2 regions of the Paenibacillus sp. IHBB 3054 genome follow, and region 2 is predicted to be linked to the other one. Evidence: a T-box and tRNA genes for the amino acid it is inferred to sense, from the RefSeq annotation. Region 2 holds a T-box; the other holds one or more tRNA genes.
The links. A T-box is a leader RNA that pairs with one kind of tRNA and senses whether it is charged. The one in region 2 lies ahead of lysS (lysine--tRNA ligase), so its partner is inferred to be a tRNA-Lys.

Region 1 (15,884 bases), on a different contig from region 2:
CGCTGCTTTCCTGCTGCAGTTCCTCTACCCATGAGTCCGAGAAGGTTTGTGTGATTTTCCCTGGTTCACTGCTTGCAACGACTTTTTGATCCTCATCCAGCACCAGGAAATCCGAGCCTTCGGGGATACTTTCGTCATATAGAGATTTCAAAGCTTCCGCTTTAAAGCTTATTGCTAAAATGGGTCGTTCCACCTGAGCATCCATCTTCTCGAGTGTCGTATTGTTCAGCAGAGAGAAATCAAGCAGTCTGGTCGCAGAAAATAAATGGCGGAAATCCAGATTGCCTGACTCTAAGTAGGGCTGATTAAACATATCAACAAAATCATATGTAGGGTACCATACCAACTTCCCGCCTGCCTGCTGTGCCTTGCGGTATATATCCGATTGTGTAGGATCTCCTTGCGGCAGCAACTGGCCGAAAGTAAAATAGGAAGTCCACAACTGGTAAGCATACACATCCTCATTGTTGGAAAAATATTTACTTAGTACGGCGGTTAACTGACGGTCTGCTTCAAACAGCTCTACTTCGTTATGGGGATCCATTTGGTTAAAAATTTTGAATAAATCCTTATCTATGAACATTGCTTGGCTATTCTGATCAATGATCTGCAGCTTAGTGTCCATAATCTCATTATTTTTTTTGACAATCTCATATACATTTTTCTGCGCTTGCTCCGTCACGACCTGCAGGCTGGTTCGATAGAAAAGAGACCCCAAAATGAGGAGTGGAATTCCGATCAGAAAGATATAGCTGACAAACAATCGGGATCGAAATGTCATCTTCATTCCTCATTTCTCCTCTGTAGAAGTGAAGTGTGTTTAAACGCTTCAGGTGAGATTCCATTGTATTTCTTAAACACCCTGCAGAAATATTTGGTATCCTGATAACCACACTCTGCGGAGATTTCATATATTCTGAGCTTATTCGCGGACAGCAGCAATTTAGCCCGCCTCATTCTGGCTTCCGCCACATGATCGGAGAATGTTTTTCCCGTACGGTTTTTAATCAATGTACTAAAATAGGAAGTATTAAAAGAAAAGTGTGCGGCTGCTCGTTCAAGAGACAAATCTTCCTTCAGATTTTCCTGAATCCAACTCAAGCAGCTCGTAACGATAATTTCGTTTTTATCCAGCCGTACCTGTTGTAATGCATAATGAACCTTCTGTAAAGTAACCTCTACAAGCGCAATCAATTCTGTATAAGATCCACAAGCCTGGATTTTTATAATCATCGTTTTTGTTAGAAAATCCCCAAGCTGGCGGTCAACGATTTTCCCCATCCTGCTCTTAACCTTCATAAGCAGTAGCGAAGCATTTTCTTTTAAAATAATCGGCTCTGTATGCCCATCATCTGATAGCGCTCTGAGCGCTCCAATGCACATTTCTATAGCTATGTCCACATCATTTCCCTGGAGAGCTTCAAAGAGTTTCTCCACGTCAATTGTCATTTGATACTGAGACAGTCGCAGCTCATCCTGAAACAGAATCCCTTTCCAGCAGTCATGAAAGTTAAACTTATTTACGGTTTGGGCTGCCCTGTAAGCTTGCGGCGCTTCTTCCAATAATGATTTACATTCCAGCCCTATTCCGTGGGTAAGCTGACCCGTATTCTCCCATTCTGAGGATAGAGCGGAAGCGATGGCACGAATCTCATTTCTTTTCTCCGGGGTAAGGGTGGCTTTACGGATAATTGTGACGGCTTGGAATCCATCCTCCAGAAGTACATTCAAAGGAATCGTAACAGCTTCCCCCATTGCCATCCATCCTTGCTCCAGGCTTCGCAGGAAGTTAGCGCTTTCAATATTGTTATGGCGGCCGGAGCGGATTCTGAGCTCTGAGAAAATAACCACACCGCCACCCTGCAGCCAATCATACGTATCCAGTTCATCCCGCTCGAGAGTCGTTAAGCTACCGTTTAGCCAGGTTAAATATAAGCGGTTTCTATAAGCTGAGGAGGTATGGTGAAGGCGTAACTTCAACGCCTCTGCTTCCAGGTTCAACATCGATTCTGTGAGCAGCTCCTGCTCTATACGCCGCAATACCTCTTCTACCTTCTCTGCCTCTACAGGTTTTAATAGATAGTCATATGCACCAAGGCGAACGGCATTCTGGGCATACTCAAACAGATTATAAGCTGACACCATCACAACCTTCGTTTGAAGTTCTTCTTCTTTGAGCTGCTGCAAAAATGTAAGCCCGTCCATATTGGGCATACGGATATCCGTCAGCACGACATCCGGGCGTTCCAATCTGACAAGTTCTAACGCGCTGGACCCGTCTTTTGCAACCAGGACTCGAACGTTAGGACGCAGATTGTTGATTAAATTCGCCATTCCTCGAAGGTGTCTGGGTTCATCATCAGCCACCACTATTTTCATCCCATTCAGCCCCCTGTTCAATTTGGTGAAAGTTTCATTTATTGTAACGGAAAAAAGCGCCTTCATGTACTAAGGCGCCAAAATTCCGTTCAGGCTTATTGCAAGCCATTCCCATATTTAAACTATCGTGAATATTGAACAGATCCGTCTCCTTTAATCGAAGTAAACGGCTTTCCCTGTGCGCGCAGATTCATAAAGTGCCTCCAAAATCAAGGAAACTACATATGCCTGCTCAGGTCTTACGACCGGTTCCTTATCCTGATCAACCGCTTCAATCCACTTTCTCATCTCCAGGTCAGGCGCACTTTCCTGTGTGCCATCATAGAATGCTACTCCACCTGCGTTCAGCTCAATCTCATTTTTATATAAGCGGCCATGCTGTTCTCCGTTAATCCGCAGGCCCTCTTTCATATCCGCGCCGGCTTCCGTTCCGCTCAAGCTGCATTTTGCCTCATCAACCTCCAGCGAGTTCAGAGCCCAGCTGGATTCCAGCATGACCGTTGCACCATTCTCCATAACAATCATTCCAAACGCCGAATCCTCCACTTTAAATTTGGCGGGATCCCAGGGTCCCCAGGCATTTGCGGCATTCTCCCGTTGGGACAGCTCATGATATTTGGTTCCCAAGACGACCTTGGGCTGGTAATTGTCCATCATCCATAAGGTCAGATCAAGTGCATGGGTTCCTATATCGATGAGCGGTCCTCCACCCTGCTTCTCCTCATCAAGAAAAACGCCCCAGGTAGGTACTGCTCTTCTTCTGATGGCATGCGCCTTGGCGTAATAAATATGGCCTAATTGTCCTGCTTCGCAGAGCTTTTTCAGAAATAGACTATCCTCTCTGAAGCGGTTGTTATAGCCTACTGTTAGTTTTTTTCCTGTTCGCTTGGCTGCATCAACCATTCTTTTGGCCTCTGCTGCCGTCTTGGCCATCGGCTTCTCACACATGACATGCTTGCCGGCTTCCAGCGCAGCGACAGAGATTTCCGCATGAGACTCATTGGGAGTAAGCACATGAATAATATCAAGTGTGCCATCTTTAAGTAATGTTTGATAATTAGTGTAGACTTTTGCGTCTTTGCTTCCATATTGTTGTGCTGCTGCTTCAGCCCGCTCCTGAACGATATCGCAAAACGCAACCATTTCAATATTGTTCAGCTTGCTTAAACTTGGCAGGTGCTTCCCGTTCGCGATTCCACCACACCCGATTATGCCTAACCGATACACTTTACTCATATCTATCATCCTCACTTTATCGTATGTTTCCCGTTTCTATAGGTCGCGGGAGTTATTCCTAACCGCTTGCGAAAAACATTATGCAAATAGTTGGCATTCGTAAAACCTTCAGACTGAGCAATCTGTTCAATCGGCTGGTTGCCCTCCGACAGCTTGCGGCAGACACCTTCCAAACGGATATCCTCAAGAATCTGGGAGAAGGATTGATCAGGATTGACCTTATTAAAAATCCGCTGCAGCTGTCTGGAGCTGATATTCAGCTTTTCTGCAACATTGTCCAGCGTGACAGCCCCGGAATAATTAGCCCTGATATACTGAATGGCGTATTCATATCTGTAGGTCAGCATATCCCGCACCGGCGCTTCCGCTCTAACCCCTTCCGGATCATACGCTCTTGCTGTTTTTAACAAAATACTGATTACAAACTGTTTGATGGCTGTATAATATCCGGTGAACTTATCCTCACAAGCTTCATAGGCTTCCAGAAAGCAATTCATGGCATGGTGACGGTCATGGATCGGAATGAGGGGGAGTTTCCGCAGTTTGTCGATACATTCCTCCGCTTCTGCTACCTCCCACGGATCCACTTCAACTCTGCTTTTCTGTCTAATATCAATATGGAGGCAAAGTTCGTCCATGGCTTCTTCCGGGTCAGCCTCCTGGTAATGCATCACACCCGGCCCCGTTAAATAAAGCATACCCTGCGATAATGGGTACTCCTGCTCAGCGAGAATCACTTTTCCTTTACCTTTAGGAATAAAGTGAAACTCAAACTCTGCATGATTATGGAAATCAATGATTTTTCCGGCTGGGAATGATGTTAAATGGAACCTGAGCACAACAATCTCATAATGTCCCCATTGAACTGTAATATCGAGTCTCTCCAGCAAATCTGACTTTTGAGACATCGTTTGGTAGATCATGCACTTACATCTGCTAACGGGATGACCCGTCCTTCTTTTGCCGAGCGATTTGCAGCTTCCATTAATCTGGTCAGTTCTATGGCAGTCTGAACATTATTATCAGCAAAAGTATCACTCTGTATATGATTGATCCATTGATGAAAGGCACTGTCGTGATTATCTTTTATTGGAATCTCCGTCCAGCTATTCGAGGTACCCTCAGGTTTATTCGTCTTTAGAAGTAATTTATCCTCCGGCGTTCCGAAAAGCAGGGTTCCTTCTGTTCCGTGAACCTCGATGGTAAACGGCGAATGGCTGTTCACAAATCCGGCCTCTACCACACCGATCGCCCCCGAAGTTGTAAACAGGGTTGCTACTGCATTGTCCTCCACGTCTTTCCCTGTGATATGTCCAAAATTGGCACTTACACCAGTCACATCCTGACCTAAAAATAGGCGGGTTAAATACATAGGATGGCATCCCAAGTCGATCAAAGCACCCCCTGAGCATTGTTCCTTATTATAAAAGTGCTCAGGCAGCCAACCGGCAATGGCCCCATTGTGGGATAAGCGAACTCTGACATACGTTATCTCCCCCAGCAGACCCCTGCTAATCAACTCCATAATGGACAAAGTGTATCCGTCGTTCAATCGCGGCAAGGATACGGTAATTTTCACTTGATTCCGATTTACCTCGGTAATAATATCATCGACTTCCTGCACTGTTGGAGCGATAACCTTCTCGGTAAAGATATGTTTGCCTGCTTTGGCGGCGGCCACTATTACATCCTTATGAATGTTTGTCGGCGCATCCACGATGACAGCGTTAACATCTTCCTGAGCCAGCATATCATCGAGCGACTCGAAGTAAGGAACCTTCAACGATTCAGCAGCCTCTTGTCCTCTTATCGCGTCTTCGTCCCATACTGCAGCGATAAACGTATCTTCATGCTCCTGCGCCTGCTTAACATAGTCCCAAGCATGTACATGCCAAAAGCTGACTAAACCAATGCCAATGCTCATTTGCCACAACCTCCAACATATAGTATTCTGACATCCCACTATAAGGTAACATATCTGAGTCGCTTTTTTTAATAGGAAAATACGACAAATTATATATAATATTACGACATACGTTCACTAACTTAATGATGCTTACGCTATAGTATTTAGTATATTCCATCTAGTAATTGGTTATTTTGTACATAATACTGAAGATATCTCAGTGCATATGAGTAGGAATATAAGCGTCACGTTCCGCCAAGAGATGAATGCAAATGAGGATGACACCATAACCAACCGGCAGGGCCATCCAGTTAGATATAAGGGGTTCGCTCTTGCCTTAGGAAAAACAAAAGATCCGTTGCCAAATCTTGGACGGATCTTTTGTTACTATTTGGACATCGTTTTATTTGAACCGCTGGGCTTGCCTTGAAGGCATAATGGTTAGTTCCGGAATGCTGACATGCTCAGGCTGCTCCAATGCATAAAGTGCCGCCTCTGCAACATCATCGGGATGTAACGGCAGAACTTTCGAAGCAAACGCCCGTATTTCATCCTCGGAATACCCGGCCACCTGAGAAAACTCCGTTGCCACCGCCCCGGGCAGAATCGTCGTAACGCGAATCCCCTGATCGATTGTCTCCAAACGTAATGCAGACGCTATGGCGTTAACGCCGTATTTGGTAGCGCTGTATGGACCTCCTCCGGCAATCACTTCCTTGCCTGCAATGGAGGAGATGATGATGACATCTCCCTTCCCCTGACCCAGCATTGGCGGAAGACCGTAGTGCAGCGTCAACATTAGACCGTGTACATTCGTCTTGTACAGCTCCTCCCATCTTTCCAGATCCACTTCTACCAATGGACTTCGATACCCGAATCCGGCATTGGCAACTATAATATCGAGACGGCCCCAGCGGTTAATCGTTTCATTGACCACATGCTGTACTTCTTCAGCCTTTTGAATATCAGCAGGTACCGCCATAACCTCGTATAATCCCTCTTTATGCAATTCCTGAACCAGCTCATCCAATCGATCCTGCCGACGTGCCACTACAGTCACATGGGCGCCGCGTTTTACCAGTTTCCTGGCGATCGATGCCCCGATTCCGCTGCTGGCGCCTGTCACCAAGGCCACTTTACCGGTCAGACTCTCCTTCTCATTCCAAGATAGCTCCAAATCATCCAGATTCATTTTGCACCCTCCCAGATTCCAACCTTATTTTGTTAAAAGCACACGATGAACACCCTTGCTGCCTCCAGGTGCCGTTCCAATATATAAATAACCATTATGGCTTGCGGCCGTAGTTACACCATACAGTTTGCCTTCCGGATCATGCCAGCTTCCGATAAGTTCTCCCTGCGGACTGAACTCCGCAGCAAGCCCATGCTTCGCCGGTGCACTTGCGCCGTTAAGCAGCGACTGCGGCACTTTGGCCATGGTACTGGCCAGCCAAGGGTTGCTATGCATCTGATCTACAAAAGAAAGACGAGTCGTGAAGATACCGACCCAGAAATGACCTTGGTCATCACGCGTAATGTTGTCTGGAAAGCCTGCGAGATTGTCTGCGAAAATATCCGATGTATCCTTCTTCGGTCCTTTGAGCCAGTATCTGGTCAACTGATAATGATACGATTCTGCCACAAGAACAAAATCTTCATCCGCAGACAAGGCAACCCCGTTTGCAAAATAGAGGCCTTCTAACAGAACGGTCGTCTTCTTGGTCATTGGATCGTACTTCAGCAAACGTCCATGCGGCTTGTTCTCGGCCATTTCCTTGAAGGTCACTTTACCATAATTAGAAGTATCGGAGAAATAAATGGAGCCGTCCTTGGCAATATCAAGCTCATTAGCTAAATAGATCGGCTTGCCGTCCACTTGATCGGCCAATACCTCTATGCTCCCGGATGGGTTTATAGACAGCAGTCCCCTCTGGACATCCGTAACGATCAAATCGCCTTTGGCATCGAATTTAAGCCCATTAGGCGTTCCTTTGGTGTCTGCAAACAGTTGGGCTTTTTGCGGATTTCCCTCTGCATCGAAAGGAACCCTGTAAATTTTCCCGTCTGAATCTCCTGTATATAGCTGGCCTTCTTTATCGAATGTAATGAATTCCGGGAATTGAGGGGCATCAGTAACTAGCTGAGCCGAACTGAGTTTGTTGTTCTGTTGCCACGGACCCGCTTCCTCAAAAGAGGGAGCCGTCGGTGCGGACCATTTTGCCGGTTTGACCGGTGAAGGATAAAGTAAGAAAACGAGTAATCCTACAACGAGCACCGCGAGCAGTGATAGAACCCATCTGGATATCCTAGCACGCAGTGAGCGTTTAGGACGATTCACGCCTTCAGTAGGTTTAACGGAGTTAACTGGTTTATTGGGCATTAGAGCGCCTCCTGTATCATTTTTGAGAGATTTTAGATTTGGACTACGATTTTACCAAAATATTGCTTTCCTTCAGCCAAGAGCGCGATAGCTTCTCCAATTCGTTCTAGAGGGAATACGCGGTCGATGACGGGATGTAAACGATGATGGGCAATCGCCCGATTCATCTTTTCAAAGTGATCCCGGTTGCCGACTTGACTGCCGCGAACCGTTGCGGCTTTGTGCAAGATGCTGGAGACATCGTATTCCGGAATGGTCAAGCCCGATAAGAACCCGACCATACTCACGGTCCCTCCAGTGCGAAGTGCATTTATGGATTTCCCCATCGTTGCCGCTCCTCCAACATCCAGAACATGCTCGACGCCGCCAGTCAGCTCTAACGCTGCCTTATCCCAATCAGGAACCTCCGAATAGTTGATCGTTTGCCATGCACCAAGAGCTTTTGCTCGTTCCAGCTTGTCGTTGCTGCTCGACGTAATGATGACTCGTGCTCCGGTCATAAGCGAGAATTGAAGACCGAAGATGGAGACACCGCCTGTTCCTTGCAGCAGCACAGTATCACCCGCTTGCAAACCACCATATTCGATTAGCATACTCCATGCGGTTAATGCCGCGATCGGCAGGGTGGAGGCCTCCTCATAAGTGAGGTGATCGGGAATAGGGACGACTCCTTCTTCATGTAGAACGACATACTCGGCCGCTACTCCATTCAACGGACCTCCCAGGCTTTCTTCTAACACCCCTGGTCTTGGGCTGCCGCCAATAAAACGCTGTTGAAAATTACCTGCTACTCGTTGTCCGACCTGAAACCTAGTTACGCCTTGTCCAATGGCTACAATTTCTCCCGCTCCGTCTGATAATGGAATGAAGGGGAATTTGACTTCGATCGGCATTAATCCGCTGAGGACCACTAAATCCCGATAATTGAGAGAAGCTGCCCTCATGCGGATCAGCACCTCCTTAGGGCCTGGCGTTGGTTTGTCGAGTTCCGTCATGGTTAATTCCTCAAAGCCGAAGCCGTTTGTCAGTTGTATAGCTTTCATCGTATTGTCCTCCCTGTAAGATCAGATTACCGTGTTGCAATATAGAAACATCGTTACCAATGCTCAGAAGTATTTTTCGATTCTTATGAAAGTTAAGTATCTCGCATCTATGGTAACGACGTTTCCTAATGGTATCATTGTACCCACTCGATTTTAGAAAGTCAATATGATCTTTGAGCCTCCATCGTTTTATAGACAAGTTAAGGATCAACTGTATACATTTCCTGCTAAGATGCCTCCTACAATACGAACACACGAAAGTTGAAAACCTACCAAGAAGCTCGCATGCAAAATACTGAAAATCTCCACAAGCTCGACGAAGAAGCATACGCCGTACTGTAACGGCCATGAGGCAATGATTAACCATGATCAGCAACGCGCAAGAACAAGGACTAATTCCTGGCCAATACAACACCGAATCCGATGTCCCTATATTCTGGAATTCGCTCCACGGCGTCATTTTGAAAGATGGAGGCTGTTTTTAAGCCAAGCTGTTGTAATGTTCATGGTACTACTACTGTGAATTTCCGGCTGCGTAAACGTACGAAGTTATTGTCTACAGTACAGTGATTACAGACTACTGCTTGAGGAGCATCCCAATGTTTTCGACTATCAGCAGACCCTAAATGATGAAATGCTGATTGTAGTCACTAACTTCTCTGCACAAGAGCAGACCGTCGTCTTGGATGCCCGGCTTCAAAGCCGATCCTTCTGATGACTAATTATCCTTCCTCAGAGCGAACCCGCAATAATCTGAAGACAAGACAAAGACCGCCTTATGGATTACATGCTTTCCATCATAAGGCGGTCTGTAGGTTCCCAGAACCCGTTGCAGTATCTTCTAAATATCTAAAATTCGTTGCAACCACTAGAAATGGGGAAAAACGAAGGCGCTACAATTGCGTTTGACAGTCTCGTTCATGTCAGCGATTGGAACACCGGTCCCGTTCACGGAGTGTCCACACCAAGCGCTCACGTCTACCTGTTCAAAAAACGAGGGCATTCCAACCAGCCATTCATGGCTTTAGGAACTCCCCCCATTACTTTTAATAATCGGTGCTAATTGTTATATCATGGTAGGTCGAAAATAATTTTTGCATACCCGTTAACTTTTCCATTGCCCGCTGATAGGCATCACTCCCTAAAAGAATTCGCAAAGGAACATCACCACGATTCACCAGATCATATATTACCTTGGCAGCTTTGTTAGGGTCTCCCGGCTGATGTCCAGATAATTCTCTAAGGTTTTTGATATTTTCACCTGCCGTTGCTTGATATGCTTCTATAATATTTACATTTTCAGTTGCAGATCTGCTTGCAAAATCCGTGTTAAAATCCCCTGGTTCTACCAAGGAAATATTAATTCCTAGAGGCTTAACTTCTTGACTTAAACTTTCGGAAAAGCCTTCTAAAGCGAACTTAGTGGCATGATAGTATCCGAAACCTGCAAATGCACGTAAACCGCCTAGAGAAGATATATTTAAAATAGTTCCGCTCTTTTGCTCTCTCATAATTGGTAGCACATGATCTATCATGTGCTTGACTCCCCAGAAATTCACAGCAAACATATTTTCAATTTGCTGATCATCAGCATTTTCAACAGGTGAGAAGTAGGCAAAACCTGCGTTATTAACAAGAACATCAATTCCGCCAAACTTTTGTTTGGTTGCTTCAACAACACTTTTAATGTGCTGACTGTTTGTGACGTCTAACGGTAAAACCAAAAGATTGTCATTCTCCTGAGCGCCAGGCAGGTAATGTTCTATGTCTAGCGGATTACGCGATGTTGCTACTACTTTGCACTTTTTAGCTATTAGCTCTAAAACTATGGCTTTCCCTAGTCCAGTCGAAGCTCCCGTAACAAACCATACCTTATTTTCCACCAATCATTTTCCTTTCTCTATCAAGCATTTATAAGTTATGATAAATATACAACCTGAGAGTTACTCTCAGTCAAGAGAAAGGAGCATATCATGTACACCATTAATGAGGTAGCAAATTTTACAGGGTTATCTCCCCATACTGTAAGGTTCTATGCTAAAAAAGAGCTATTTCCAAATATCACAAGAAATCATCAGAATGTACGTCTTTTTTCCTCAAAGGACGTGGAATATGTTGAAATCGTCAAAGCACTGCGCATGACTGGTATGTCAATTGAGAATATCAAACGATACATCGATTTATGCGAACAGGGATCAGATACCGTGGAAGAACGCTATAACATCATAAGAGATCAACAATTATTGGCAGAAGATTACCTTCAAGAAGTCACACAACAAATTATGTTGCTACGAAAAAAAGTTAATTATTATCAACAAGCTATTAATGAGGGTGAAGAAAATATAATTTGGAATCCTCACATATGAAAGTTGAAAGACACAAGTGGTATGAAAAATGGATTGTCCCAACTGTTCATTAAACAAACGTTTTGTGAAATAATGAACGTTCTATTCTAAGAAGAAATGGACCAGTAGTTTTAAACAGATCTGTGTTCCCCACTTCTGCTTCATCCTCCCGCTTCCGGAAACAGCAAAAAAACGGCATTTCTGCCGTTCTTTAGGATGGACTCTCAGGGGCTCGAACCCTGGACAAATAGATTAAGAGTCTACTGCTCTACCAACTGAGCTAAGAGTCCATATGAAATTTGGTGGAGCCAAGGGGGATCGAACCCCTGACCTCATCGCTGCCAGCGATGCGCTCTCCCAGCTGAGCTATGGCCCCATGTGGCTGATTTAGAACTACAACTATGTATTCTAAAATCCGGACTGAGCTGTTAGCTCCCATCGCTTCGTCATGTTTAAGTTCCGTAGGCGACTTCTATATAATATAAAAAATCGCCTTCGGTGTCAACACTTTTTCAAAAAAAGTTTTTCGGGGTGCGCAAATTGCTTCTACAACCCCTCAAACTCCTCGGTGTTTTTAGAGAGCAGTCCCTTCAGTTCCTTCATAAACATGTTGATATCCTTGAACTGGCGGTACACGGAGGCGAAGCGGACGTAAGCGACCTCATCGACAGGGTAAAGCTGCTCCATGACCAGCTCGCCGATCTGACGGCTCTCCACTTCGGCTAAGGCGATGCCGCGCAGCGACTTCTCCACCTCGGAGACAATAGACTCCAGGCGCTCTACGGAGACGGGACGTTTCTCGCAGGCACGGATAAGACCGCGCAGGATTTTGTCGCGGCTGAATTCTTCGCGGCTGCCGTCTTTTTTGATCACGATCAGCGGAGTTTCTTCAATCATCTCAAAGGTGGTAAACCGCTTGCTGCAGCGCTCACATTCCCGCCTGCGCCGGATGGACTTATTCTCGTTGGCCGGACGCGAGTCAAGCACTTTCGTATTCGTGTGATCGCAGTAAGGGCATTTCATAAGCCTTAAGTCACTTCCTTTTGCATTAATGGTCGCTTTCCGGTCCGGCAATACGCCGGCTACCAGTAAGCTGATTTTATTTCCAGAAAACACCGTTTATTTGATGTTATGAATATGCCATGTCCGGCACATAATACAGTTACCAACCGATAGGAGGTGAACAGCAATGAGCCAAAACAACAGCTCCAATAACCTGGTAGCTCCAAATTCACGCGGTGCCTTGGAACAACTGAAATATGAAGTTGCCCAAGAACTAGGTATCACGCTCTCCCCAGATGGATACCAAGGCAATAAAACTTCTTACGAAAACGGTTCGATCGGTGGTTACATCACTAAACGTCTTGTAACCCTGGCTGAGCAATCACTGGCAGGTCAATACAAATAACCTGTCCCCATAAGCTTGCCTAAAGAAGTATTAAACGGCCCACAAGGCTGTTTAATGCTTCTTTTTTCGTACAAATACAGTATTCTCCCTTAGAACTCGCTGTAAATCTCCGTGTACTGGTCGTAGTAATAAATGACTCGCTGCACATAATGCCGGGTCTCGCCAAACGGGATATCCTTCACGGAAGCCGCTGTACCGTCCCAATTGCCCTTTTCCAGCCAGCTCTTCACTTTCCCGGGGCCTGCGTTATAGGCTGCGATCACAGCGGTACGGTTGCCATCAAACTGGCGGGAAAGCGATGACAAATACCAGGTTCCAAGCTCAATGTTGGCCGATGGCTCCCTCTTCAATTGTTGCAGCGAGACATCCGGAAGCTTGGCCTTTTCAAGCGCCCACTTCGCCGTATCCGGCATCAGCTGCATGAGTCCCAGTGCGCCTTTTTTGGACTCCCGGCCGGTCTTATAGTTCGTTTCCACCCGGATGATGGCCGCCACAAGGAACGGGTCCATATCGTAGGTGATGCTGTGCTCACGAATTTCTGCTTTATAATAAATCGGATAAAACCAGGACATCCAGTTGGTACTCAAGAACAGGATTGCAGTGAATCCAACGAATAACAGGAGCAGCACTCTTTTTTTACGCAGCCACTTCATCATAGGCCCAGCCTGTCCCACAATACGGCAACCTGCTGCTCAGTTTGGGCAAGAGTACCGCTGTTGTCGATGATATAGTCCGCTCTGCTGCGCTTCAGTTCAATATCCAGCTGGGCATCCAGTCTTCCTTGGGCCTGCTCCATAGACAGCTTGTTGCGCTCCATCAGCCGGTCCAACTGGACCTCCCGGGGAACATAGACGACCACAATTTGCCCAAAAAGATTGTCCAGCTCCGATTCATACAGCAGAGGGATATCTACAATAGTCAACCGCTGCGGGTCTTCTTGTTCCATTGTGTTCATACGGTTTTTGATTTCCTGGCGAATCGCCGGATGCGTCAACTGATTCAGCACCTGCCGGGCTTCCGGATCATGAAAAACGATCTCCCCAAGCTTGGTTCGGTTCAGTGTTCCATCCGGCAGCAAGATTCCTTCTCCAAAATGCAGCACAGCTGCAGCCAGCACCGGATGTCCCGGGAGCATGACTTCTCTGGCGATGGCATCAGCGTCCACGAGTCTTGCTCCCTTTTCCACAAACAGTGCGGACACGGTGCTTTTTCCGGAAGCAATGCCTCCGGTTAAGCCCATAATCATGTACTCACCTCATAATAGCTTCATTATTCCCATTGCAATTAACATTAACGCAGGCAGTACAGCAGCATGCTTCATCCAGTAACGTCCAGACAGCTTAAGACCTGTTCTCATGCCCAGCAGCAGAAAGGTTCCGCTGAACAAGGCGATCATAAGCGAGGTGGATACCGGACTGAATCCCAGCAGTGCAGCCCCAAGACCCGCTCCGAAAGCATCCAGCGACAGTGCTATTCCGAGCAGCATTGCTTCCATGGAGGAAATGCTCCCGGAGGCGTCCATATCGGCCGAAGACGGCGTACGGAGAATCTGGATGACCACCCCGAGATGGCGGAGCTCCAGTGAAAAGACTGCCGCCTTCTGCGCGTCTTTTTCGATCTCACTCACAGAATCCGCAGTCGTATCTGCAAGGTCAGCAGTTGCAGCCTCCCCCTTGGAAGCTACACCCGACAGCAGTACCGCTCCTGTCTCCCGTCCTCCCGGACTGTGCTCCTTCTCCTTCTGGATCAGCATCTGGACGAGGGACCAGCAGCCCATCAGGACCAGAATAATCGCGCCGATGCTTGAAGCGGCCTGCGGTGAAATCACCTTCGCCAGCAGCACACCGACCTGCATAGAGACACAAATGACTATCCCCGAGCAAAGCGAGATAATCATAATGGAGAGCAACGGTATTTTCATTTTGCGGAGTCCATATGTAATGCCTACACCAAAACCGTCCAAGCTCAGGGCAAAAGCCAGCAGCAGCAATGAAAACAAGGGGCTGAGCACCCGCAATCCCTCCCGTGAAGAACCGGCAGCCCGTGCGGAACGTTCCGCGGGCTCCGTTCGCTTTATTGAGCATTCTTCACACAGTATATGGGCGGGACAAACTGTCGGTGCCTTACTTTTGCAGCAGCATGAACAGCAGAGGTGTATAATGCCTGTAAATCATCTCTTGCTCTAGTGCGATGCCCTACTTAACTGCCGCAGCCAAAGGCTGGCAGCTTGGGCAAATATGAGTGCCCCGGCCGCCTACAACACTCTTCTCGATGAGAGTGCCGCAGGTGGCACAGGGCTGGTCCTTGCGTCCGTAAATGAGCAATTGCTGCTGGTAGCTGCCGCTTTCTCCCTGGCCATTGACATACGACTTCACAGAGGAACCCCCGGCATTCACCGCCTCAGTCAGCGTTGCCACAATCGCATGATGCAGCTTGTTCAACTGCTCTTCCGTAAGCGCCTTCGCGCTCACCTCCGGGTGAATACCGGCGCGGTGCAGCGCCTCATCTACATAAATATTGCCGATGCCGACCACATATTCCTGATTCAGCAGCAGCGGCTTGATTTTGGTATTTTTGCCGGAGACAATTTCCTTGAATCTCTCCACTGTAAAGGAAGAATCAAGCGGTTCCTGCCCCAGCTTGCTCAGCGGCTTAAGGAGAAGATCCTCGCCCGGCTGGAATAAATGCATGGTACCAAACTGACGCACATCCGTATAACGCAGCTCGGTGCCGTCGGTGAAATGGAAGATGACATGCGTATGCTTGTCCAGCGGCTCATCTCCCTGGAAAAGACCGTACCGGCCCTCCATCCGCAGATGGGAGACCATTACCAAACCGTCAAATACAAAACGCAGAAACTTGCCTCTGCGCTCCACATGAACCACGCTATGGCCTGCCAGCATATGGGCAAAAGCCTGAGTATCGTCCGGACGCTGGATAATCCGCGGCAGCCGGACGGTGACATTCTGTATCTGCTTGCCTTTAATTAATTCATTAAGTGTTCTTCTGACTGTTTCTACTTCCGGCAATTCCGGCATAATAGCTCACCTCTCCTCCATTATACCGGAATTGCCGGGCCTGCGGGGAGTCTATTTCGCCTCATACCAGTTACTTCCATAACTTACCTCTGCTTTCAGCGGCACAGAGAGCGTGAGCGCGCCGGCCATAACCTTGGGCAGCAGTTCTT
Region 2 (15,884 bases):
GCGCAATTTATTGATATGTACGGTCAGGGTCGACGGCTCACTGAAGCTGTCCGCTCCCCATACCTGTTGAAACAGCCAGTCTTTCCGCAAGGCTTTCCCTTTATTGTTCATCAGAAGCACTAGCAGTTCGTATTCCTTAGAGGTCATCGGCAGAGGTTGTTCGCCCCTGAAGACTTTCATGGATGTCCGGTTGATAACAATTTCACCATCGGCCAGCAATTGCTTGTCGTCCTTCATATCATAACTGCGGCGCAGGTGCGCTCTTACCTTGGCAATTAATAATTGGACGGTGAAGGGTTTCTCCAGATAATCATCGGCCCCGAGGTCCAGTCCAATAATCTTATTGTCGTCGCCATGCCGGGCGCTCATAATCAGGATGGGCAGATTATGCTGCTCTCTGACCATTCTGCATATGGCAAACCCGTCAAGCTCCGGCAGCATCACATCGAGCAGCAGCAGCTTCACCGTATGCTCAGCAAGATAAGCCAGCCCTTCCTCGCCGCTTGTTGTCACTATTACCGAATACCCTTCACCCTGCAAAAAATCCTTAATAATGTCCGCCAGTTCTTTATTATCCTCGATGATCAGAATCTCCGCCACCGGCATCGCCTCCCTGCTGTTCTTCCGCTTGGCCAGCTCAATCGAGACCGATTTACCAGCCCATGCCCATAAGCCATTCATTCAGCTTGCGTTCCCGTTCTCTTAATCTCTGGTCTTCGGAATAAGAGCCCAGACGAAGCTCCCCCTGTATATTACCATCTACCATGTACAATACTTTATCGGTCTGTGCCGCCACCTTCACATCATGCGTGACGATCATGATTGTGGTTCCCTCCCGGTTGATCCTGCACAGCTCCTCCATCACTTCCTTGGCTGCCTTCGAATTCAAAGCCCCGGTAGGCTCATCGGCGAACAGCATCTTCGGCTCGTTAATTAGCGCCCGGCAGATGCAGGCCCGCTGCAGCTGGCCACCTGATACTTCAGTAATATCATGGCCGGCAGTTTCTATAATGCCCAGCTGCTTCATCAGCTTATCGGCATAAAGATTCACATCACTCCGGCTTCGTGTTTCCTGTCTGTTCTTAAGCGCCTGATAGCCTGATAGAATGATATTATCATAAATGGACAAATTGCTCAGCATATGCATTTGTTGAAAGATAAATCCCATTTTATGCAGCCTCAGCTCAGCCATTCCCTTCTCGCTCAACTGTGAAAGACTCTGCCCGTCGAATAGAACCTCCCCTGCGGTCAAACGGTCCATCCCGCTCGCTGTATAGAGCAGCGTTGATTTTCCCGAGCCGGATGGGCCCATTACCGAAACAAAATCACCTTCGTGCAGCGTTAAGTCAATATTTCTCAGCACGTTATTCTGTCCTTTGTTCACGATATAGGTTTTGCATAAATTTTTAACTTCCAATACAGCAGCCATATGATTTTCCTCCAGTTATAGATTTCGTACGAATCTGTTATTGTTTATTCCTGATTCATGTTCCAAACCTGTATTTTCCTAATCTGTCCACAGCTGCTATACACGGCAAGCACCACTACAACCAGAATCAGCAGAGGATATAACCCATAGACCTGCAAGGGTACAATGTTGAAGTTTATTTCAGTCAGCCCAAACATACTAAAGATGAGGCCAATCAGCACTTCACCCAAATGATTAGCCAGCAGAACACCCAGAATAATAGAACCTAACATCAGGATAAGAATGCGCAGAACCTGCCATACACGAATCACTCCATTCGTGAAACCAAGGCTTTTCATCAACGCAATTCCTTGCACTTCCTTAGTAATCAGTAGCCTCACAAAGAGACTGGTAATAAAAAATGTAATTAGACACACGACGACAGTAAGCAGCGTATTAATGTTTTTCAGCTGTCCCATGAAACCGCCCGTAGTTACGCTAAGCAAATCTGAAGCGCTCATGATTTCAAGTCCGCTGAACTGCTGCTTCACCTCATTGATCACCGCTGCTTTTTGATCTTCCGGGAGCTTTATATTACCTGCATACTGATAGGCTGCCACTTGAAAAGGTGTGAAATCATCCGCCAGCCGCACCATATATCCTTCATTTGTAATTGTCTGAAATATGCCGGTAATCAGAAATGTATTTCGGATGCCGTCAATCTCCATCTCTATGTTCTCACCAAGATCCTTCTGGAAGTTCTTGGACATAATGCTGGTTATAGCAATTTCATTTTTCAGCTTCGGTGCAACGCCTTTTAGGTACGGACTATCTGTGGATGGCTCCGTTTTGGTTCCGCTAATCCGCCGGTTGCTCAGACCATCATCGGAAATATACTTGGTGTTTATCGTATAATCGGCGCTCAGCGATACGGGAATCCCTTTGTCACGGAAGTCTGCGGTTAGCTGAGCCAGCTCTAACTGAACCTCTGTTACGGGTTTATCTACGATCTCACTTTTAGTATAAAAGTCTGCTACGGTAGTACCGAAATAACCAATAAACTTTGGCGTTACGATGGTATTCGTGAGGTTAATCGGGATGATGATGATTGCTGTACTTAATATGAAGGTAAGAATCAAGGCAGTGTAGCTCTTCAACCGGTTCAGTACGTCACTGAGGGCAAGGAACATGGCTGTGGGCAAGGCTTTGCTTTTGTGCAGATATATCTTCCGGGAAGCTTTGAACCGTTCTCCAGTATGGCCCTGCCGGATCGCATCAATCGGTGACGCCTTATTGATCTTGCGCATACACATGGAGCAGAACAGAAGTGTTACGGCAACAATAACAACTGCACTAGCTATAGAAACCAGCATTCCGGCAATCCCGCCAGGCACGATGATATATTGCGATATTTTTCGGGACATCAGTTTTGTCAGCGGAAGGCTGATGCAGAACCCTGCAGTACCTCCGGCAACAGCCAGCCCTGAATACTTCGCCAGATAAAGTCCCCTGATTCCCGAGTTTTTGAAGCCGATCGCCTTCATCACCCCGATCTCCTTATAATCATCCTGCAAGGTGGAGATAATCGTAAACCGCAAAGTCAAAAAGGCAATGAAGATTAAAAACACACTGATTACAAATAACATGGCGGAAATAATCTGATCTGTCAGAAAAGAGGTTTTCACCAGCGCTTTTTCAATTTCGAAATTTATCGGCAAATCCTCCTTCGAAAAATCCGCTGACAGCATGCCGGAATCCGTTCCGGGTACAGCTGTAAAGCTCCACTGTCTGGACAATGACTCCCCCGGTTGCACTTTTCGAATATCTGCGAAATCTTCAGCCGAGATCATCATGCGCTTGAGACTTAGCAGATCCGAACCCATAAATGCATCCTTGAAGAACACGGTAACTGCAAAGGTCTTGGATATGCCCTTTAGCTCAATAGCAACCTTATCCCCCAGTTTTAAACCGGTTGCATTCTGTATACTCATGGGCAAGGCAATTTCCCCTTTCTGCAGGGTAAATCGCTCATCATCAGCTCCGAATACCAGGTTTACCTCAGCGGGTACCTCGGACAGCACCAGACCAATATTCCCGGCTATGCTTTTTCGGCCTTCCGGCATTCTGATTTCCTTGGACAACAGTCCAATCTGCAGATCAGAGTAAGATTTGCTGATGTTCTTGTCGCTTTTGGCCCAAACCTCAATGTCATGATTGTATTCCGGAGTGTTGGCCAGCGTAATGTTGAAATCCGCTACCTTGCTGTGTTCTATAAAACTGTTAATCGCCGTTGATGTGGAATACATCAGGTTGCTGCTGCTTGCCACCAGAGTGGAGGCTAAGGTGATAAGCACGAAGAGTACGATATTCATTGCTTTTTTGCGCTTCAGGTCCTTCTTGAGTATGATTAGAAACACGATTTGAACCCCTTTCCTATAAGCTCTATTGCGATTATAAAGGGGCAGTTATTAAATAATCCTTAAGTGGCTGGGAAAATATTAATTGCAAAACAAGCAACCCTCAACGCCAAATGACCGTATTCGCTTTTTAGCGATACGGCCATTTTTTATTAAGAAGTTTTATTTTTGAGAAATACTTCTGTCAGTGATTCAAAGTACGGCTTCGTGAATCTATGGCATCAGGGGATCTCGTCTAGACAAATTCTTTTTTGGTAAATTCATAAAAGGCCAGTGCGTTCTCCCATGCCGGAAAACCGGCCTGTGCCATCTTATCGCTGCCCCCGCCTTTACCCTGGAATTCTGCCAGGCTGGCTTTGAAGAAGGCTCCACAGGATTTTTCGGAGCTGCCGCTGTGGGCCAGCACCACTTTATTCTCCGCTGCTGAGAGCAGCAAGACCGGAAGCTCCGTCTGTGCAGTCAGCTTAAGGGCCAGGCTTTGCATATCCTTGAAAGATCTTTGCTCGAAGATCTGTGAGATCACATGACTGTCCGGTTCCAGGGCTGACAACAGCTCCCGGGCGGTGAAGCTGTCATTCTGGTCCTTCAATGCCGTGAGCTCCAGCTGCAGATCCTTATGTTCCTGCTCCCACTTCTCAATACGGTCAATGATTTCATCCTTGCCCGTATTGTATTTGGCGGACAGTACGCTGAGAATTTGCAGACTCTCATTAAATTCCTCCAGTGCGCGGGTTCCGCATTTGAAAGTAATTCGGATATTGCCCTTCTGCTTCTCTGCTTTCAGCAGCTTGATCATGCCGATGGCTCCTGTAGAAGAGACATGCGTCCCTCCGCAGGCGTTATATTCTACACTATCAATTTCGACAATCCGGATGTTCTCCGTCACTTTGGGCTGCTTCACAAGAGGCAGACGCGCCAATTCTGCTTCATTAACGAAATAGCTTGTAATGCTGTGATTCAGGTATATGTGCCGGTTGACCTCTCGTTCTACAAGCGCCAGCTGAGCCGGAGCCAGCTCCGGCAGTTCAATGTCGATCGTGGCATATTCAGTGCCAAGGTGGAAGCTTAATGTCATGGCCTGGCAGAGATCGAGGAATACGGCCGAGAGCAGGTGTTGGCCACTGTGCTGCTGCATATGGTCGAACCGCTTGTCCCAATCAATCCGGCAGCTGAGCTGGTTGTTTGCAGGTAAATGTTCTACCTTGTGCAGTACTTCATCGTCCTCCAGAATAACATCAAGGACTGGAAGTTCATTGATAAACCCCGTATCACAGGGCTGCCCTCCACCGTGAGGATAAAAGGCCGTTTCTTCCAAAGCTAAATACAAGCCATCTTCTTTCTCAACCACACGGCTGATTTTGGTTTGCCATTCCTTCAAATAGGCAGATTCGTAGTAAAGCTTATTAGTCATAACTGTGTCCCACTCCATTTCCGTCTCCGGTTGTATCGAAGAACCGTTCCATTACGATGTATTCTTTCCCACCACTCCGCCATTTCTTCTTGTTAATGCATCGTATCCCAGATTTGCTTGCTGATCAAGATGACCGTCACCGCAATAAATAACGGACGGATATATGCGGCACCTTTGCGGATGGCAATTCTGGACCCAACAACGGCCCCGATCACCATCGGGATTCCCATAATCAGTCCGTAGGAATAACTGACCGAGCCTAACGCTACAAAGGTCAATAAGCTTGAAATATTGCTGGCGAAATTGAGCACTTTAGCATTTCCTGCGGCTGTCACGAACTCGAACCCCATCATCAGGAAGGCAAAGATCAGAAAGGAACCGGTCCCCGGACCAAAAAAACCGTCATAGAAACCGATAAGCAGAGCGACTGCAATACCGATTAGACGTGATTTTTTGCTGCTGCCGGCGAATGTGGATACATCTCCCCAAGCTTTTTTGAACAATGTATAAATTGTGATCACGACCAGCATGACAATAACCAGAGGCTTCAGAAACTCCGAGGGCACCTGCCTGACTGTAAGTGAACCTGCCACTGCACCGATGATGGAAAAAGGAATGAGTACTTTGACCAGTTGAAAGTTGATCTTCCCGGAACGCATAAAAGAGGCGGTACTTGTGAAGGAGCACAACGTCCCGGCTAATTTGTTGCTCCCGAGCAGTAAGGGTAATGGGATACCCGCAGACAGCAGTGCCGGAATTGCAATCAGCCCGCCGCCTCCAACTACAGAATCAATCAGTCCGGCCAGAAATCCGCAAATGACCAGAATAGCTATCATACTTATGCTTGCATGCTCCATACTGCGCAAATCCTCCTGCTATGTATTTCAGAGACTGCCCTCTAAACAAACTCCAGCATACACAATTTTGGATGAGCGCACCATAGATTTATTTCCCTGTGCTAACTTTAGCTACCTAATGAGTCAACCGCTTATTATTTAGCTCAGCATACCTTTACCCAGACCTCACACAAACTCCTTTGCTCCATCCGTATCCTTGAAAATACTAAATTTATCGAATAACGCTCCTTGATGATCGATCGCGCGAATTTCCAATTGTCGTGGAGTTACTGCTACTTGCAGAAAATGCGGCACTGCCAGCGATTGTGAAGTAAACCATTCCCGCTTGGGCAGCAGCCACTCTGGCATTGCTCCGGCTCCCCCAGCTACGACATATACGATCCCGTCCTTGAAATCCAGCTTGCCGGAGCGCAGCGGATAACTTCGTTCATACACAATCGTATGGGAACTGAGTACAAGATCCACACTATGCTGCTCCAGCAATGGACAAAGCGCCCGCAGTGCTTCAACCTGATACCCGCCGGACACATAAGGAGAATAGTGAAAGTAGACAATTTTCCATTTGGCGGAAGTGTTTTGCAGATCTTGAACCAGAAAATCATATTGCGCATATCCTGCCTGAAATTTCCCCGAGCTGTCAGGATAAGTATCATTGTTTATGAAATCGGTGCTGTCCAGAGCAATAAAATGAGCATCTCCATAATCAAAGGAGTAATAATTCTTCGGAGCGGTAAAAGCAAAAAAATTATAATACCATGAGCCTCCGTTCTCATGATTGCCTAAGCAGCTAAAGCAGGGGGTGTCTTGCAGCAGCTCTTTTCCGGGACTGAAAAAATACTGATCCCAATCGGCATAATTTGTTCCATCGTTAACAATGTCACCGATAAACAGGCTGATGTCCGGACGGTACTTTTTCATCTGTGCAAAGATGCTGTTGTTGATCTCTCCGCCTGTGATATCAAAACCGCTGTAGCCGCCGGTTTCACTGGTTACCGTAAATGAAAACGGCACTCCTGGCAACATAGCTGTCTTAAAGGGAAATGGCCCTGCTTCTGCCGCCTCCTGCTCATTCTGAGAATACACCTTGTAGAAATAAATCGTTCCTGGCTCCAGTCCGCTAACCGTAAGCTGATGGATTAGGGAATATCCTGAATTCTCAGCACCGGCGAGGATCTGTTCCGGCTGCTTGTAGTTTCCTTGATAACCGCTATGTATTCGTTCTGCCCTCATCACTTCCACTCTGGATGTAGCAGGCTTAGAGGTTTCCCACATGAAGGTCATAGACTCTTCGGTCGGCCACTGCAAATAAGGCCCCTTTATCATAGTCAGCATAATTTACTCCTCTCTCATTGCTGGTTCCACCCATGTTCCGAAAAACATACTCCCTGCCTGTATTGGTCCAGCGCCTGACCGGCAACAGGCAGAAGATTAGCTGGCAGCCGGTCTAATGGAAACCAGCGAAGATCATCACATTTGTGGGGTTCAGCGTTGCTTATTTCACCTGACCACTGCTTGGCGATAAAGAAAAAATCAACCCGTTCGTCATGGGGAGTTTTAATATGCATTACTCCGGTCATTTCTAAATCCCCGGGAGCAATTACAGCGCCGCATTCTTCCTGAACCTCACGAATTGCGGCGGCCATTACCCCTTCACCACGTTCCAGACGTCCCGCCGGGAACGCGTAATATCCATCATCATGTCCCGTATTGAAGCGCCTGAGGAGCAGCAGCTGCTGGTTTCTAATCATAAAGACATGCACAACACTTAAGAGGCGGAATTCAGACATTCTGAGGCGCACCTTCTCTCTTTAGTCATATTTATAGGAACATACGTTTGTTAAAAGCCATGTGAAAAATATAGCATAAATAATTCCACTTATCTACTTCATCTATAACTTAGATACGGCTTGGCAGTTGATAAGGGCGGTGTTCTTTACCCTAGAAATAAAAACTCCTTCACAGCAGCAGCCGTGAAGGAGTCTAGTATTCGATCTATCGAAGCGACTGTGTTATTTGGCAGCTTTGGCTGCGTTCAAAATAGCCGTTAAGTAACCCTTAGTATCCACCAGCGTAGCCCCGCTAACGGCATCCACCATTTCTTCTTTGCTCTTCTTGGCGAGCGTAGCTTCAAGCGATTTAATCGTCTTGCCGGTCGCAAATTTCTCAACAGCAGCTAAGTTTTTGTCATAAGCAACTGTGGATTTGGCTTCTTCTTTCATATGCTCACTGTAATATTTGTTATTGGCCTTCTTGGAGGCCAGAACCATTGCAGGGTCTTTATAATTTTGTCCGAAATCGGCATCGGAGTTAGGCACTCCCTTGGCCACATCTGTGCTCAGGAATTGATAATCATCCAGCGAAGCAGCCACGATTACACCGTTTTGAACTACGGCAACAGCTACGGTGAAGCATTTCGTGCCATGTGCTGCCGCTTCTACCCGGCCTACCTTGAGTGGTGCACTGGCGGCTGATGATACATCATTCAGCACGTTGCTGTTGCCTACTCCTACAACTGCCAATGAAATACCGGCTACCAGCAATATCTTTGTTACCTTTTTCACAACCATTCCCCCAGTCATGTTATAAAAACGCTTACAATTTATATTTATCAATTTTTGCCCATCAAGTCAGTTACAAATGTTACTAATAAAATGTAAATACATGGAATGGTGTACGTCTTTTACCGAAGCCCGGAAGGCAGTAAGATTATGTATGGTCGTAAACTTATACTAAAAGCAAGCCGCCTTTGCTATGATGGAGGTATGAATACTAGGAAAGGAGAATATTTTTCATCTATGGAAATTGAATATCTAATTACAGCAGTATCGAGAGAAGATTTGAGGGTTTGGCTGCAGGAAAATGGCACGACTGAAAAATATTGTTGGGTCGTAGTGAGTATGACGCCAACCCCAGATACGTTGCTATACTGGACGCGGTCGAAGAATCTTTATGTTTTGGCTGGATCGATGGAGTCAAAAAGAAAATATCAGAAACTGAGTTGGTGCAGAGACTGTCTCCTAGAAGCAAAAAAAGTTCTTGGACTGAATTGAATAAAGAACGTGTCCGCCGCCTCGAAAAGTTGGGGTTAATGACTGATGAAGGAAGAAAGGTACTTCCTGATATGGACCACGATTCTTTTAAAATAGAAAGGGTTATTGAGCAAAGGCTTAAAGAGGAAAGGCAAGTGTATGAGAATTTCTTGGCATTTCCAGCTCTTTATCAACGAGTTCGGATCGACACGATACAATGCAATATTAAACAGCCTGAATTATTTAAGAGTAGACTAGACAAATTTATAACAAACACTAAAGAAAATAAAATGTACGGTCAATGGCATGATAATGGACGTCTTCTGGATTATTAAGATGCGCTAGACCAAATGGTGTATAATTGACAAAAAAGCGACAGAATATCTTCTGTCACTTTTTCTCGGTGCTACTCAAGTGGAAGGATCACTTATACGTGTTTTGTTCATTTTTCTTATAAGTCGTCCTATCATCTCGGAGCGACTCTTTGCGGATGTCGAGCTTTTTCTGCTCCCTTTGCTGGGCTTCCTGGCTGTTGACGGGTGCGTTCTCCAGTTCTTCTACCGTATTGATCAGGTTCTTATCGGGCGTTGTTTCATGCGGCACTGTGTTGCCTCCTTTAAGTTGGATACTTATTAGTGTTCCAGCTTATTTTGGCATTTCCACAGCCAGATTATTCTTTCCAGCGTCCCCTAACAAAATAACCCCACATAAAGTGGGGTCATGGCATCGAAACATGCTCAGTTACTTCTTGGGTCCCTGAAGGCATAATTGCTGTCTCATATAAAAAACGGCCAGAGCAGACAAAACATCTGCTGGCCGTCTTCGGATGAAATCAGTGCTGCTATTCTTCGGAATCTACATTATGATATACCTGCTGTACATCATCCAGTTCTTCCAGAGCATCAATCAGCTTCTCAAATTGAGCCTCGGCATCTTCGTCAAGCGCGACATAATTCTGTGGAAGCATGGTTAGTTCTGCCACGGTGAAATCGGTTATGCCTGCATTGCGGAACACTTCCTGTACCGCATGGAACTGGTCCGGCGCGGCATAGACAATGACAGCCTCGTCCTCTTCCAGAACATCGCGAACATCCAGGTCCGCTTCGATCAGCATTTCCATCACTTCATCGGCAGATTTGCCTTCCAGACCGATAACGGCCGTTTGATCGAACATATACGTTACCGAACCACTGACACCCATGTTGCCGCCATTCTTACTGAATGCGGAACGTACCAGGGGAGCTGTACGGTTAACGTTATTCGTGAGCGCATCAATAATGATCATTGAGCCGCTTGGTCCGAAGCCTTCATAACGAAGTTCAACATAATTCTCATCACCGCTGCCTTTGGCTTTTTCCAAAGCACGGTCGATAATGGCTTTCGGCACATTGTACGTTTTGGCGCGTTCCAGAACAACCTTCAACGCCCGGTTTGATTCCGGATCAGGTTCGCCCTTCTTCGCGACTACATAAATCTCTACCCCAAACTTGGCGTAGACCTTACTTGTATTGGCATCTTTCGATGCTTTCTTTTCTTTAATATTATTCCATTTACGACCCATATAGTTTCCGCTCACTTTCCAACATTAATTATAAACAGTCGACTTCTATTATACCTCTGATCGAACGATCACGTAAAGGGCAGCCCATTTGCTAGGAAAAGTCTAACAAAGCCAGTAATTGTTCCGCTCCCAGCACCTGAATTAACACGGGAATCCGCGGTCCCTCCTGTTGATTGAGAGTGAATTGATAGATGATTTTAAACAAACGTTTTTGATTGTTTTTCATTATTTTTTTGTCCTTATGGTGACAAATTGCGTAAATTTCCGTCATCAGCTCTTGTTCATCCATTCCTCCTCTTCGCAGTAAGCTGCAAAAATCTTTAATCCATTCCTGTTCGCCGGGCTCTAAAGTCTGATAATAGGCGATGTCAGGTTCAGTATTCACCGTAATCATGCGCTGCGGAACCCATTGTCTGATCCAATGCTCCGCACGGTTTGCGGTTTGTTGCAGCAGCTCCTCATCATCATGCCCTCCACCGCTACGTGCCATTATCTCCTTCAGCAGTTCGAAATCGAAGTTCACAAGCGGCAGAATACCGGAGACCTGACTGAAGCTTGGAGCCTTGGCCTCTGCAACATGGTTCATGGACAGCTCCAAAGCAGCTTTGATCTCTTCAGGGAGTGCTGGAGACGGGTAGGCTTCACGAAAACGCTCAAATTCTGCATAATTTCGGAGTACATCTTCATCCATCCCAATATGAAAAGCGGCATTCGGCTGATATTTTGCGAACAGAAACAATAGATTTTCCGGGGTATACACTTTCAGAAGATCCGCAGGCGTGTAATGGTTTCCCGACGAGCTGGACATTTTGGCGTGGCTGCCTTTGATGCTGATGAATTCGTAAGGCACGTAATATGGCGGTTTATTCTCAAAGATTTGTGCGGAAATCACACTGGCTACGTTGAAGCTGCCTGTTTCAGAGGAATGATCGCGTCCACCGGGCTCGAAAACTACCCCTTCCATTCCCCAGCGCATCGGCCAGTCTATTTTCCAATGCAATTTGATTATAGCAGCCTCCGGGACAGAGATAGTGCTATGCTGACCACATGTACATGTATAGGTTAATGTTTCTGCCTGATCGTCAAAATCCACAACCGTAGTGCTATCCTTTCCACATTGCTCACAATATACATGAACTGGATAAAAAGCGGCTCTGTCTTCTGCACTGGCTTCCCCTGTTTTAAATGACATGAGAATATCGTAAATCTCCCCTCTGCGGCGCAGCGCTTGAAGGATGGCCGGATTGTAGCGGCGCGACTGATACTCCCTGCTTTGATAGATGAACTCGGGTGTTATCCCAAATGCCGTCAGCGCTTGTTCAAATTCTTGCTCGAAATGCTCCGCATAGGAGGAATGGCAGCCATAAGGACACGGAACCTTGGAATAAGGCAATCCAATATACCGTTCAAAGCCGGGATCTACATGATTAGGAACCTTCCGGAAGCGGTCGAAGTCATCCCATGAAAAAATAAACCTCACTTTTTTGCCCGCTTTTTCGAGCGCTTTGCTTACAAAATAAGTCGTCGCGATCTCCCGGAAATTCCCGATATGTACCGAACCCGACGGGCTGATCCCCGAAGCACACACAAAGGATTGCTGCTCAGGATGCATTTCAATTAACTGACTCGCTATTTTTTCTGCCCAATGCATAACCAATCACCTCTACTTTTTTAGTTGGGAAAAGCAAAAAAGCTCCCGTCCTCAAGATTGTCATCTTGAGGACGAGAGCTATAATTAGCGTCGTGGTACCACCTCTGTTTGCGAACAGGTTACCCTGCTCACCTCTTCGGGTACGGCCATTACACTTATACCCTATCTCTGTAACGGGAGATCCCGTCATACCATCCTTGAGCAAGCGACTCAATTCTGTATGAAGCTCGGAGACTTTATTCGTTGGAATCATCGCTGCTCCATTTCACCAGGCTGGAGCTCTCTGTGAACAATACGTTCCAATTACTCTTCTCTTCATTGCTGTTGTTGATGTAAGTTATTGTAAGCAATAGTAACCCGGTTCATGTACATCTGTCAATAACATCCTTTTGATGAATAGGTATATCACCATAAATGTGCTGATATCCCCTGTTATTCACCTATTTCAATCAACTGCAAGTGCCATATATATAAGTTGAATGAGGTAAACACCTACACTTAGGAGGGATATCATGTATAAGCCGATCCGCAAAAAAAATTTCAGAAGAAGACCTTTGGTCATAAAAATCCAAAAACATAAAAGAGTTGAACCGAAAAGAATAAGACCTCTGGATATCTGGAGCACAATCCGTCCATCGGCTTTTAGGGCAATCGGTGCCCCTAACAGCGTTGTCAGCATAACTAAAGCAGATCAGCTTACCAAAATTCCTTTTCCTGTGGTTCAATTCGATTTATGCGGTGAATATGATCCCATCCACTCCGTGTTTATTCCAAAAACTTCAGGCGTTTATTCCATCAGTTCATTGATTGCCGTCAATCCGGTAAACCCTGTTGTCAATTACGTCATTGCACTTGTGATCCTGGTGAATGGCATTCAGTCTCCTAATACACCGGTAGACAACGATTTTTTCGGCACCAATGTAAACAGAAGCAACGCCACAAGTGTTTCTACGATCTTGAAACTGAACGGCGGCGATCGGGTTGAAATCTTTGCCACCACCACAACTCCAGGCTTTATAGATCAATTTTCATTTGTTGTCACCACTTCGTTCGAAGCTGCCAGATTCCCGTCTCCTTGCTAACTAACGAATCTGCATTGAGAGACCGCTCCTAATTTCAGGAGCGGTCTCTCAGGGGGTAACTCGTATTCTATTCAGATCCAGACTTCATTAGCGGTTTCAATAACCAGGCGCAGCTTATCCCACTGCTCTTCCTCGGTCAGCATATTGCCTTCCTCCGTGGAAGCAAATCCGCATTGCGGACTCAGACACAGCTGCTCAATATTAACATATTGGGCGGCTTCTTCAATTCGGAGCTTAAGCTGCTCTTTACTCTCAAGGCCTCCATGTTTGGTAGTCACCAGCCCCAGTACTACAAATTGATCACGGATAAACCGCAGCGGCGCGAAATCACCGGACCGTTCATTATCGTATTCAAGGAAAAAGGCATCGACCTCCGCCTGAGCAAACAGCACTTCGGCAATCGGCTCATATCCCCCAGCGGCGAACCAGGTGGAGCGGAAATTCCCCCGGCATACATGCAGGGCAATCGTCATATCCGCCGGACGTAGAGAGATGCTCTCGTTAATCAGCCGCACATAGTCCTGCGCCAGCTGGTCCGGATCAATTCCCCGGCTGCGCAGATGCGCCCGGTGTTTGCCGCTGCAGAGCGTTCCCCAAGTCGTATCGTCCAGCTGCAGATAGCGGCAGCCCGCATCATAGAAAGCCTGAATCGCTGCCCGGTACACTGCAATAATATCTGCGTACAGCATTTCACGCTCCGGATAAATTTCATTCCCGTTATAATCCTGCACGAAATGAAACAAGGCAGGAGAAGGAATCGTCATTTTTACCGGCGCATCTCCGGCTAACTGCTGCGTCTTGATAAATTGTCCGATCATGGGATGATCCGTAAAGGCGATTTTACCGACAATCTTGAAGCTCTCCGCCCGCTGGGCAGTTTCTTTCGAGCCGCCGCCTTGGTTCAGGCTGATTTTCTGTGTGCCTTGGATTCCGAAGAAGAAATCAAGATGCCACCAGGAACGCCGGAACTCACCATCTGTGACCGCCTTAAGTCCCAGCGCCTTTTCCTGTTCCAGCAGCTTGGAAATCTCTTGATTCTCTATCTCATAAAGCTGCTCTGCCGTGATTTCACCCTGTTCAAACAGATTGCGGCCGGTCTTAATCTCATCTGTACGCAGGAAGCTGCCGACGATGTCGTAACGAAAGGGAGGAGCATTTCTTTTGGAGCCGATAACTGAACTGATCATACGTCCCTCCTGCTGTTATAGTAAGGATTGATTGAAGTCGAAATATTGTTCAGACACCAGATCATTCAGAATTTCAATGAACCCGGACATGATTTCGCTTGGCTTGCGGTCCTTGTGGGCAATCCAGCCAACCGTGAACACTTCATTGCTGTCAAAAGGAACCGTTACGAGCCCTTCGCCGTTCAGCTCAGAGGCCATAATGCCCGTGCCTATCGTATAGGAATCACTCCCCAGCAACAAATGGGTCAGCGTGGCCCGGTCTGTCACTTTAACATTTTTCTGAATCTGCGTGAAGCTCAGCATCTCTTCGGAAAAATGCAGCGAATTGTTATCCCCTTGCTCAAAGGTAATATAGGGGAACGGAAGAATGTCGTCCTGTGTAACCCGTTCCTTGGCGGCCAGTGCGTGGCCCGTTCTGACATAAACATGCGGGTTCGTATTGAACAGCGGGGTGAATTTCAGGTTCCCGTCGCTGAACAGCTTGTTCATCACTTTATAGTTGCTCTCGTTGATATACAGAATACCGAGATCGCTGCGCAATGTGCGGACATCTTCAATAATTTCATAAGTCTGCGTTTCTCTCAGGCTGAAATTATATTCCGCCACATTGCGCTCGTTCATCAACCTGACAAACGCATCAACGACAAAAGCATAATGCTGGGTCGATACGGAAAAATAAATCGGGCTGCGTTTCTTGCCGGTATACCGGTTCTCCATAAACTCGGTTTGTTCAATGATCTGCCGGGCATAGCCCAGAAATTCCATCCCTTCAGCAGAGATGCTGATCCCTCTGTTGTTTCGTTCAAATATAGTAATTCCCAGTTCGCTCTCCAGTTCCTTAATGGCGTTGGAGAGACTGGGCTGCGACACAAAAAGCCTTTTGGCCGCTTCATTCATCGAGCCGCTGTTGGCAATTTCAATTGCGTAGCGGAGCTGCTGCAATGTCAACCCTGTTCCCCCTCCGGTCCTTAAGCGATAATTCAGCATCACAGAAGATATCGTAGCATAGAACCTTCTGACGTTCCACGTCTGTTCTGTCTAGGATACCGGCAGTTTAATGTGTCCGCTTCTTTCCAGCATCGATCTTCGCAGGGTCCAGGCCTTCCCAGATGTTCGTAATATCCGCCTGCTCCGGGTGCTCAAACACCAGAAAAGCCGTAGGCAAATAACGTTCTCCGTATTGCGAAGAAGGTTTGTTAACGATCTCGTTGTCCTTAACAAGTACGGTGGATGAACCTCCGTCCAGATTGGCAGCGATCACCGCTCCGTGCTTCAGCATGA

Region 1: it has a tRNA-Lys gene. The T-box ahead of lysS (lysine--tRNA ligase) is inferred to sense a tRNA for this amino acid. The anticodon was not compared.

Annotation. Positions count from the first base shown of each region.
Region 1 covers NZ_JBOFBG010000023.1:47,863-63,746, reverse strand. The annotation lists gene ACQ76X_RS22490 (cache domain-containing sensor histidine kinase) at 1-787, opposite strand, end outside; gene ACQ76X_RS22485 (response regulator transcription factor) at 784-2,379, opposite strand; gene ACQ76X_RS22480 (Gfo/Idh/MocA family protein) at 2,533-3,615, opposite strand; gene ACQ76X_RS22475 (AraC family transcriptional regulator) at 3,627-4,538, opposite strand; gene ACQ76X_RS22470 (Gfo/Idh/MocA family protein) at 4,535-5,539, opposite strand; gene ACQ76X_RS22465 (SDR family oxidoreductase) at 5,925-6,713, opposite strand; gene ACQ76X_RS22460 (SMP-30/gluconolactonase/LRE family protein) at 6,738-7,901, opposite strand; gene ACQ76X_RS22455 (zinc-dependent alcohol dehydrogenase family protein) at 7,934-8,944, opposite strand; gene ACQ76X_RS22450 (oxidoreductase) at 9,991-10,827, opposite strand; gene ACQ76X_RS22445 (MerR family transcriptional regulator) at 10,918-11,310, shown strand; tRNA gene ACQ76X_RS22440 (tRNA-Lys) at 11,507-11,579, opposite strand; tRNA gene ACQ76X_RS22435 (tRNA-Ala) at 11,590-11,665, opposite strand; gene nrdR (transcriptional regulator NrdR) at 11,836-12,312, opposite strand; gene ACQ76X_RS22425 (alpha/beta-type small acid-soluble spore protein) at 12,479-12,697, shown strand; gene ACQ76X_RS22420 (lytic transglycosylase domain-containing protein) at 12,787-13,350, opposite strand; gene coaE (dephospho-CoA kinase) at 13,350-13,943, opposite strand; gene ACQ76X_RS22410 (manganese efflux pump) at 13,953-14,708, opposite strand; gene mutM (DNA-formamidopyrimidine glycosylase) at 14,893-15,735, opposite strand; gene polA (DNA polymerase I) at 15,787-15,884, opposite strand, start outside.
Region 2 covers NZ_JBOFBG010000004.1:229,521-245,404, forward strand. The annotation lists gene ACQ76X_RS07790 (response regulator transcription factor) at 1-681, opposite strand, end outside; gene ACQ76X_RS07795 (ABC transporter ATP-binding protein) at 653-1,429, opposite strand; gene ACQ76X_RS07800 (FtsX-like permease family protein) at 1,474-3,825, opposite strand; gene ACQ76X_RS07805 (alanyl-tRNA editing protein) at 4,061-5,236, opposite strand; gene ACQ76X_RS07810 (TSUP family transporter) at 5,329-6,093, opposite strand; gene ACQ76X_RS07815 (metallophosphoesterase) at 6,259-7,425, opposite strand; gene ACQ76X_RS07820 (NUDIX hydrolase) at 7,440-7,880, opposite strand; gene ACQ76X_RS07825 (hypothetical protein) at 8,103-8,654, opposite strand; partial or broken gene ACQ76X_RS07830 (YdeI/OmpD-associated family protein) at 8,889-9,457, shown strand; gene ACQ76X_RS07835 (hypothetical protein) at 9,546-9,725, opposite strand; gene ACQ76X_RS07840 (YebC/PmpR family DNA-binding transcriptional regulator) at 9,964-10,683, opposite strand; gene lysS (lysine--tRNA ligase) at 10,775-12,334, opposite strand; T-box leader at 12,399-12,662, opposite strand; gene ACQ76X_RS07850 (ABC transporter permease) at 12,847-13,416, shown strand; gene ACQ76X_RS07855 (5-methyltetrahydropteroyltriglutamate--homocysteine S-methyltransferase) at 13,488-14,603, opposite strand; gene ACQ76X_RS07860 (LysR family transcriptional regulator) at 14,619-15,551, opposite strand; gene ACQ76X_RS07865 (phosphodiester glycosidase family protein) at 15,658-15,884, opposite strand, start outside.